DNA from 3 places in the Microbacterium sp. OR21 genome. Region 1 is predicted to be linked to each of the others. Evidence: predicted binding sites of a transcription regulator. Region 1 holds the regulator's gene; each other region holds the start of a gene.

The links. Region 1 encodes LexA, which represses DNA repair genes until DNA is damaged. Its sites were predicted from a motif close to TCGAACANNTGTTCGA; they were not measured.
Region 2: the regulator LexA is predicted to act here: its motif matches at 1,066-1,081, upstream of recA (recombinase RecA).
Region 3: the regulator LexA is predicted to act here: its motif matches at 1,909-1,924, upstream of V2S04_RS05685 (DUF222 domain-containing protein).

The regions. Positions count from the first base shown of each region.
Region 1 is NZ_JAZEXJ010000004.1:33,099-36,372, forward strand. It holds gene V2S04_RS12700 (histidinol-phosphate transaminase) at 1-968, opposite strand, end outside; gene V2S04_RS12705 (LysM peptidoglycan-binding domain-containing protein) at 1,023-1,403, opposite strand; gene lexA (transcriptional repressor LexA) at 1,708-2,394, shown strand; gene metE (5-methyltetrahydropteroyltriglutamate--homocysteine S-methyltransferase) at 2,459-3,274, opposite strand, start outside.
Region 2 is NZ_JAZEXJ010000003.1:196,508-199,781, forward strand. It holds gene V2S04_RS09440 (CinA family protein) at 1-329, shown strand, start outside; gene V2S04_RS09445 (helix-turn-helix domain-containing protein) at 483-791, shown strand; gene V2S04_RS09450 (DUF3046 domain-containing protein) at 812-1,033, shown strand; gene recA (recombinase RecA) at 1,280-2,323, shown strand; gene V2S04_RS09460 (regulatory protein RecX) at 2,323-3,003, shown strand; gene miaB (tRNA (N6-isopentenyl adenosine(37)-C2)-methylthiotransferase MiaB) at 3,063-3,274, shown strand, end outside.
Region 3 is NZ_JAZEXJ010000002.1:219,684-222,957, reverse strand. It holds gene V2S04_RS05690 (RecQ family ATP-dependent DNA helicase) at 1-1,786, shown strand, start outside; gene V2S04_RS05685 (DUF222 domain-containing protein) at 1,976-3,139, shown strand.

The DNA.
Region 1 (3,274 bases):
TGGTCGTAGAGCGCCTGCCACACCGCCTTCGGGTCGTCCACTCCGCCGAACAGCACGAAGTTCGACCACGATGCGTGCGGCGTGTAGCCGAGGGCCTCGAGAGTGGCCGAGATCCGATCGCGCTGCTCGACGATCTCGTCGACCATGCGAAGCATCGTCGACGAGTTGCGCAGCGCGGCGACGGCCGCGGCCTGGGTGAGAGCGCTCAGGTGGTACGGCAATCGCACGAGGCGCAGCGCGTCGATGAACGCCGGGTCGGCGGCCAGGTACCCGACGCGGGCGCCCGCGAACGCGAACGCCTTGCTCATCGTGCGCGAGACGGCGAGCCGCGGACGGCCCTCGAGCAGCGTCAGCGCCGACGGCGCATCGTGCGGGGCGAACTCCTGGTACGCCTCGTCGACGATCACCACGCCGCGTGCCGCCGCGTAGACGGCCTCGATGACGTCGAGACCCAGCGGCGTGCCGGTGGGGTTGTTAGGCGAGCACAGCAGCACCACGTCGGGGTCCGCCTCGCTCACCTGGCGTGCCGCGTCCTCGGGGTCGACGGTGTAGTCGTCGTTGCGGGTGCCGGCGATCCAGCGAGCGCCGGTGCCCTGCGTGATCAGCGGATACATCGAATAGGTGGGCGCGAAGCCGAACGCCGCGCGGCCGGGGCCGGCGAACGCCTGCATGATGTGCTGCAGCACCTCGTTCGAGCCGTTGCCCGCCCAGATCTGCTCGGGCGTCAGACCGTGCCCGAGGTAGTCGGCGAACCCCTCGCGCAGCGCGGTGAACTCCCGATCCGGGTAGCGGTTGACGTCACGCAGCGCGAGCGCGATCTCGTCGAGGATGTCGCTCGCGACCTCGTCGGGCACCGGATGGGTGTTCTCGTTGACGTTCAGCGCGACCGGCAGCGGCGCCTGCGGAGCGCCGTACGGTGTGAGCCCGCGCAGATCGTCGCGGAGGGGCAGCTCATCGAGTGATGTCACGTACTCCATCGTAGGCCGCACGCCGCCGGCACCGTCGCGGATGACGGCTCGTTCTCACTCGGAGTAGGCGGTCGGGATGGCGATGGACGCGCCGACCTGGATCATGCCGGAGCTGAGGTTGTTCAGGCGGGTGATGTCGTCGATCACCTCGCGCGGGTCGACGCCGGGCGCGGCCTCGGCTGCGATCGACCACAGGGTGTCGCCCGGCAGCACCGTGACGGTCTCGAACGCGGTCGGCTCGCTCTCGCCCGATGCCATGGCGGTTCCGCCCGCCAGCAGCGACGCGGCGAGTACCGCCACGACGGGCGCTGCGGCGAGGGTGGCGAGCACACGGCGGCCGCGCGCGGTGAGGCGCAGACGCGTCGCGACAGAACGTCCGTCGGCAGCGGCCGGGACCGAAGCGGTCAGGGGGGCCTGGATGCTGATGGTGCTCATGTGATGCTCCTCTTCACTCTCCCCGCCGGTGAGGCGGAAGTGGTGCAGCTTTCGCATCCGGCATCCGGCCGGGGATGCCGGATGCGAAGCTACGTTCCGAACTTATCTTCGATATCGAACATCTGTCAAGAATTCTTCGAATACTCCGGCGAATCTTCGTCGACACGCTCGAACAGATCTTCCGTTTTCCGCGCGAACTCGGATACGGTTTCGATGAAGTCAGCCCACCACGGGCCACCGACATTCGAATCGGATCCCCGCGACGACGCGGATCCGCACCGCATGAGGGCATGAAGGAGCACCGATGAGCGAGACCACCGAGAGCGCAGCTGAGGCTCCCCGCACGCGGCGCCGGAAGAACCTCAGTCCGAAGCAGATGGCGATCCTCGAGGTCATCCAGACCTCGATCGCCCGCTACGGATATCCGCCCAGCATGCGCGAGATCGGCGACGCCGTCGGCCTCAAGTCGCTCTCCAGCGTCACCCACCAGCTCGGACAGCTCGAGCTCAGCGGCTACCTGCGCCGCGACCCGGGCAAGACGCGCGCCATGGAGGTGCTGATCGATCTGCCCGGCACGGGCGCCGAGAACCCGGCAGACAGCGCTCCCGCCGTGGGCGACGCCGCCCTGGTGCCCCTCGTCGGGCAGATCGCCGCGGGCGTTCCGATCACCGCCGACCAGCAGGTCGAGGAGATCTTCCCGCTGCCGCGTCAGCTGGTCGGCAAGGGCGACCTGTTCATGCTCAAGGTCAACGGCGAGTCGATGATCGACGCGGCGATCTGCGACGGCGACTGGGTGGTGGTGCGCACCCAGAACGACGCCGAGAACGGCGAGATCGTCGCCGCGATGATCGACGGCGAGGCGACGGTGAAGACGTTCCGCCGTCGCGGCGGCCACACCTGGCTGCTGCCGCGGAACTCCGCCTTCGAGCCGATCCTCGGCGACGAGGCCGTCGTGCTCGGCAAGGTCGTGGCGGTGCTGCGCGCGGTCTGAACTCGGTGCGAATGCGAAGAGGCTCCCCGTCGGCGGACGGGGAGCCTCTTCGTACGGAGCGGGATCAGGCCGGGACGATGACGTCCTCGCGGACGCGCCGCGTCGCCTCGACGATGTTGCGCAGCGACTGCACCGTCTCCTCGTAGGCGCGGGTCTTCAGACCGCAGTCCGGGTTCACCCACAGCTGCCGCAGCGGCAGCTCGTCGACGGCGCGGCGCAGCAGCGCCTCGATCTCCTCGACGCTGGGCACGCGCGGCGAGTGGATGTCGTACACGCCCGGGCCCACGCCGTGATCGAACCCGAACCGGGCGATGTCGGCGACGACCTCCATGCGGCTGCGTGCGGCCTCGATCGAGGTGACATCGGCGTCCAGCGCGCGGATCGCGTCGATGACGACGCCGAACTCCGAGTAGCAGAGGTGCGTGTGGATCTGCGTGCCCGCCTGGGCGCCACCGGTGGCGAGGCGGAACGAGCGCACCGACCAGTCGAGGTAGGCGGCCTGGTCCGCGGCCTTCAGCGGCAGCAGCTCGCGCAGCGCCGGCTCGTCGACCTGGATGATGCCGATGCCCGCGGCCTCGAGGTCGGTGATCTCGTCTCGCAGCGCGAGCGCCACCTGGTTGGCGGTCTCGCCGAGCGGCTGGTCGTCGCGCACGAACGACCACGCCAGGATCGTCACGGGACCGGTGAGCATGCCCTTGACCGGCTTGGTGCTGAGCGACTGGGCGTACGAGGCCCACGACACGGTGATGGGCGCCGGGCGCGACACATCCCCCCACAGGATCGAGGGGCGCGTGGCGCGCGACCCGTAGGACTGCACCCATCCGTGCTGGGTGACCGCGAAGCCGTCGAGGTGCTCGGCGAAGTACTGCACCATGTCGTT
Region 2 (3,274 bases), on a different contig from region 1:
CGCCGCTCAAACACTCGCTGCTGGGCGTGGACGCGGTGCTCCTCGCCGACCACGGGCCCGTGCATCCGGATGTGGCCGTGCAGATGGCCGAGGGGGTGCGACGGACAGTGGCGGTGGACGGACGTGCCGCCGATGTCGGCATCGCCACGACCGGCATCGCCGGTCCCGACTCGCCCGACGGTCAGCCGGTCGGCACCGTGCACATCGGCGTGGTCACTCCCCGCGGCCGTCGCAGCATCCCGCATCTGTTCACGGGCACCCGCGCCGAGGTTCGTCAGCAGGCCGTGGCCGCAGCCGTCGCCGCGGCGCTGCGAGCAGTCGGGGAATAGCTCCCCGGGCAACGGCGTTCTCCTCTACGTGACAGGTCGCTCACTCACAACTCAAGCACAGCGAGAAACAGTAGATTCAACGACACCCCATCGGGTTAGACTGGCGATCCCCTCGGAGCAGGTTCCGGGTGGCGCGAAGGAAAGGAGGTTCCGATGATCCTCGTCAGACAGGAGATCGGCGATGTGCTGCGGGACTTCCGCCTGCAGAAGGGGCGCACCCTGCGTCAGGTCGCGAGCAAGGCCTCCGTCGCGCTCGGGTACCTGAGCGAGGTCGAGCGCGGCCAGAAGGAGGCGTCCAGCGAGATCCTCGCGTCGGTCGCCGAGGCGCTCGACGTTCCCATCTCGACCATCATGCGCGAGGTCGGGGAGCGCATCTCGGTGCTCGAGGGCCTCAGCCGCTTCCCGGATGTCGTTCCCGACGACCTCGTCGCCGCGGTCGAGCCCGAGCTGTCGCTGCACTGATCGAGCGGCCCCGCTCACCCATGCGACGCAGTGAGTTCCTCCGCGCGGTGGACGACGAGTTCGGCGGTCGCGCCGACTCTCTGACGCACGACCTGATCCTGGGCGCACTGGGCAGAACAGCCCGCGAGGCGCTGGATGCCGGTGTGCCGCCGCGAGACATCTGGCTCGCCCTGTGCGACGAGACCGATGTGCCGGCGCCCCGTCGATACGGCGTCGGGCGTCTCGACCCCCGCGAACGCTGATCGAAACTCGACCGACACGGCACGGCGTGTCGTCGAAGTTCTGTTCGATGCGCGCGTAATGTTCTGCACAAGTGGTCTTGACGTCATCTTCTCCACATCAGACGCTGCCGCCGAACGAATGTCGGTGGCTGCTCCTACGGTGAAGGATGTGGCACTCAGCCATACGCCTTGTCGCAGAGTCGGTCCGTCCGGAACGGCCGCGACAGCCTACAGGCGGCAGAACTTCGAGATACAGAGGAGCACGTCATGCCATCGACCGACGACCGCGAGAAGGCTTTGGATTCCGCACTTGCGCACATCGAACGTCAGTTCGGCAAGGGATCGATCATGCGACTGGGCAGTGACGAGCGCGCCCCCGTCGAGGTCATCCAAACCGGATCGATCGCCCTCGACGTCGCCCTGGGCATCGGAGGCCTGCCGCGAGGACGCATCATCGAGATCTACGGTCCCGAGTCGTCCGGTAAGACCACCCTGACCCTGCACGCCATCGCCAACGCGCAGCGGGCAGGCGGCATCGCCGCGTTCATCGACGCCGAGCACGCGCTCGACCCCGAGTACGCCCGCAAGCTCGGCGTCGACATCGACCAGCTGCTCGTGTCGCAGCCCGACACCGGTGAGCAGGCGCTCGAGATCGCCGACATGCTGATCCGCTCCGGCGCGATCGACCTGGTCGTGATCGACTCGGTCGCGGCCCTCGTGCCCGAGGCGGAGATCAAGGGAGAGATGGGCGACTCGCACGTCGGTCTGCAGGCGCGACTCATGTCGCAGGCCCTGCGAAAGCTGACCGGTGGGCTGAACCAGACCAAGACCACGGCCATCTTCATCAACCAGCTGCGCGAGAAGATCGGCGTGTTCTTCGGATCGCCCGAGACCACCGCCGGCGGTAAGGCGCTGAAGTTCTACGCATCGGTGCGCCTCGACATCCGACGCATCGAGACACTGAAGGACGGCACCGAGGCGGTCGGAAACCGCACCCGCGTGAAGGTCGTCAAGAACAAGATGGCGCCGCCGTTCAAGCAGGCCGAGTTCGACATCCTGTACGGCGTCGGGATCTCGCGCGAGGGCAGCCTGATCGACTTCGGTGTGGAACACGGCATCGTCAAGAAGTCCGGCTCCTGGTACACCTACGACGGCGACCAGCTCGGCCAGGGCAAGGAGAACGCCCGCAACTTCCTGATCAAGAACGACGACATCGCGATGGCGATCGAGACGCAGATCAAGCAGAAGCTGGGTGTGGGTGTCAAGGCTGACGCGACCGTCGACGAGCTGGCCGAGCGCCGTCCGGCGTGATGTCCGGCTCCGGTGACGACCTCGCACCGATCATCCCGCTGTTCGGCGGGGCGCGGGGCGCCGTTCCTGCCACGGATTCCGTGCGGGCGGCGCCCCGGCGCAGCGGTCGGTTCGGCGACACGCGCGACGATCACGACGAGACCGGTTCGATCGAGGCGGATCCCGACGAGATCCGTCAGCGTGCCGAAGACGCGCTGGTGCGCAAGCTGCGCGCCAAGCAGCTGTCGGTTGCCGAGGCGCGATCCGTTCTGCGCGAGAACGATCTCGACCGTGACGCGATCGAGGATGTGCTCGACGACTTCCAGCGCCGTTCGTATCTCGACGACCACACCCTCGCCTCGCTGCTGGTGACCTCCGGGGCCGAGCGGAAGGGGCAAGGGCGCATCGCTCTGGCCCGTTCGCTCGCGCAGCGGGGCATTCCGCGCGACGTCATCGACGACGCGCTGGAAGAGCTGCCCGACGACGATGCCGAGCGTGCGCTGGAGTTCGCCCGCAGCAAGGCATCGGGCATGAGCCGGCTCGACTTCGACACTGCACTGCGCCGGCTGCACGGGCAGCTCGCCCGACGCGGCTACGGAGGATCGGTGGCGATGAGCGCCGCCCGCACCGCCCTGAGTGAGGTCGGGGTGCGCCGGGCGACGAGCCGTCCGAGCGGCGTCCGCTTCGTCGACTCCGACTGAACCTGCGTTCCACGAGCCGCTCGGCCACCCGGCCCGGCGGCTCGTAGAATGGAGGAACCATGTCTTCTCTCTCCTCCGAACCGACGATCATCGCGCCATCCGACGCGGCGATCACCGCCGACGGGCGTCGCCGCTCCTACGAGGTGCGCACCTTCGGCTGCCAGATGAACGTGCACGATTCCGAGCGGCTGTCCGGCTCGCTCGAGAGCGCGGGGTACGTGCGTGCGGATGCCGGCGACGAAGCCGACATCGTGATCATCAACACGTGCGC
Region 3 (3,274 bases), on a different contig from region 1:
ATGGTCCGACGTGATCGCGCGTCTCGACCGCGACGAGGTCGACGTGCTGCTCGTCTCGCCTGAGCGGCTGAACAACCCCGCCTTCCGCGAGAACCAGCTGCCGGCGCTGGTGCGCCGGATCGGCATGCTCGTGGTCGACGAGGCGCACTGCATCAGCGACTGGGGGCACGACTTCCGCCCCGACTACCGGCGCCTGCGTGAGCTGATCGCCGAGATGCCCGCAGGGGTTCCCGTGCTGGCGACGACGGCGACGGCCAACAGCCGGGTGGTCGCCGACGTGGCAGAGCAGCTTGGCGGCGCGTCGCCCGCGGATGCCGGGGTTCTGACCATCCGGGGGCCGCTGGCCCGGGCATCCCTTCGCCTCGGCGTGCTGCAGCTGACCGGCTCGGCACAGCGCCTGGCCTGGCTGCTCAGCCATCTGAACGATATGCCCGGCTCGGGCATCATCTACACGCTCACGGTGGCGGCCGCCGTCGACACCGCCCGGCTGCTGCGCGAGCAGGGGCACGAGGTGCGCGCATACACCGGCCAGACCGATGTCGAGGAGCGCGAGGAGTCGGAGGGGATGCTCAAGCGCAACGAGGTGAAGGCGCTCGTCGCGACCAGCGCGCTCGGCATGGGGTTCGACAAGCCCGACCTCGGGTTCGTCGTGCACCTCGGGGCTCCGTCGTCGCCGGTCGCGTACTACCAGCAGGTCGGTCGCGCCGGTCGCGCCAGCGACAGCGCCGACGTGCTGCTGCTGCCGGGTGTGGAGGATCGCGACATCTGGCACTACTTCGCCACCGCGTCGATGCCCGATCGAGAGCGCGCCGAGCGGGTGATCGCGGCGCTCGGCGACGCACCGTTGTCGACACCGGCGCTCGAGGCGATCGTCGACATCCGCCGCACGCCGCTCGAGCTGCTGCTGAAGGTGCTCGACGTCGACGGCGCCGTGCGCCGGGTGCAGGGCGGCTGGATCGCCACCGGTGAGCCATGGACGTACGACGCCGAGCGGTACGAGCGCATCGCCGCCGAGCGTCGCGCCGAGCAGCAGCACATGCTCGACTACCAGCAGACCGACGGCTGTCGCATGGAGTTTCTGCAGCGCTCGCTCGATGACCACACGGCGGCCCCGTGCGGTCGCTGCGACAACTGCGCCGGGCCGTGGTTCCCGACCGAGATCGGGTCGGATGCCGGGGCCGCGGCATCCGGAGCGCTCGACCGTGTCGGCGTGCCGATCGAAGCGCGCCGGCAGTGGCCCACCGGCGGCGACCGTGTGGGCGTTCCGGTGAAGGGGCGCATTCCCGCCGACGAGCAGGCGGGGGAGGGGCGCGCGTTGGCGAGACTCACCGACCTCGGCTGGGGAGGCACGCTGCGGCAGCTGTTCGCCGCGGGAGCTGCGGATGCCGAAATCACCCCTCAGGTGCTCGACGCCTGCGTCCGCGTGCTCGCCGGGTGGGGCTGGGAGCGGCGTCCGGTGGCCGTCGTCGCGATGCCGTCGCGGTCGAAGCCGCTGCTCGTCGACTCGCTCGCCCGCGGGATCGCCGACATCGGCCGGCTGCCGTACATCGGCGCGCTCGGCTACGCGAACGGCGGGCCGAGCGGCGAACCCGGCGGCAACAGCGTGTTCCGCCTCGCCGGGCTCTGGGAGCGCTTCACGGCTGACGGGCTGACGGTACCGGACGGCCCGGTGCTGCTCGTCGACGATCAGGCCGACAGCCGCTGGACCCTCACGGTCGCCGCCCGCGAGCTGCGCCGGGCGGGGGCGAGCGAGGTGCTGCCGTTCGTGCTGGCGCTGCGCGGCTGACCCCGCGGTGGTTCGCCCCATCCGCGAGACTTCTGTTCCAGCACGAGACGGCCCGCACGGAGCACTGTCTCGTGCTGGAAGGCAAGTCTCACTTGGTCCTACTGGACATCCGGAAAACGTCTCCGAAAAGTTTTCTGATCTGGGAAAAGTGATCCCTTCAATGTCGGTGGCCCTCCTCAGAATGGAGGTATGAACAGCCCGGCCGATGCTCTCGCTCAGGTCGCCGCCGACCTGCGTGATCTGCTGTCGGGCGACACGCTCGCGGGGCTGTCCGACGCGGAGCGTGCCGAGGCGCTCGCGGCGTTCGGAGAGATCTCGCGGCTGGCGGATGCCGGCATCGTCGAGACGGTGGCGACCGCCGACACCGAGTTCGGGCATCGGTTCGGCTGCCGGGGCATGAACGAGATGCTCCGCCGTGCCGCTCTGGTCGATGCGTCCGTCGCGGCGCGGATCATCCGGGCGGCGGAGGCCGTGCAGCGCGAGACGAGTCTCGTGTCGGGAGAGCGGATGCCCGCCCGCTGGCCCGCCATGAGAGAGGCTCTGCTCGACGGTGCGGTCGGAGTCGCCGGACTGCTCGCGGCCGTCGCCCCGGTGGAACGCGGGCGCGACCGCATCACGATCGAGCAGCGGATGTGGGCTGACGCCAACCTTGCGGCGTTCGCGCGCGGCGACGAGCTTCCCGGCGAGGAAGGCGACGATCGCGGCCAGGCGCCACGAGCCTCGGCAGAAGACCTCAAGCCGTTCGCGGCGGCTCTCGCGGTCGCGCTCGACCCCGACGGCGCCGAACCGACCGACCATCAGGCGCAGGCGCGCCGATCGATCACCATAGGTCGCCTGCGCGACGGCGTCCACCCGCTGCGGGGAAACCTCACACCCGAGGTCGCCGCGCAGTGGCAGCTCATCGAAGACGCGTACAACGACCCGAAGGTGGGTGGCGCTCCCGACACCGGCGTCCGGTTCACTCTCGACACCGACGACGCCGACGATCCGTTCAACACCGATCCGCGCAACGTGATCGATCCCCGCACCGCAGCACAGAAGCGGCACGATGCGCTCGCCGCCGCCCTCGGCATCGCCGCTCGACACAGCGAGATGCCCTCGCTGGGCGGGGCGGCTCCGACCCTGGTCGTGCATGTCGACGCTGCCGACTTCGCCGCCGGCACCGGCTGGGCGACTCTGCCGGGTGCCGAGTCGGCCGTTCCGCTGCACGTCGCCACCCACACCCCAGAAGCCTCACGAGCCCATTCTGACTCGGAAAGACCCTCTGCGCCCCCTCCTGAGACGAAACACGGCAAGACGTCTTTTCGAGACAGGCGCCGTTCCGAGAACACGGCCCCACTGGTCGCTGAATGACCGCCGAACGGTACGTCTCAGAAAGCTACAGATTTTGGAGATGAGCCTCGAACGCGATCTCTCGGGAGATGAGTCCGCCGCAGGCCCCACTGCAGTGACAACACTTATGTCCAACGCTCCAACCATCCTAGTACT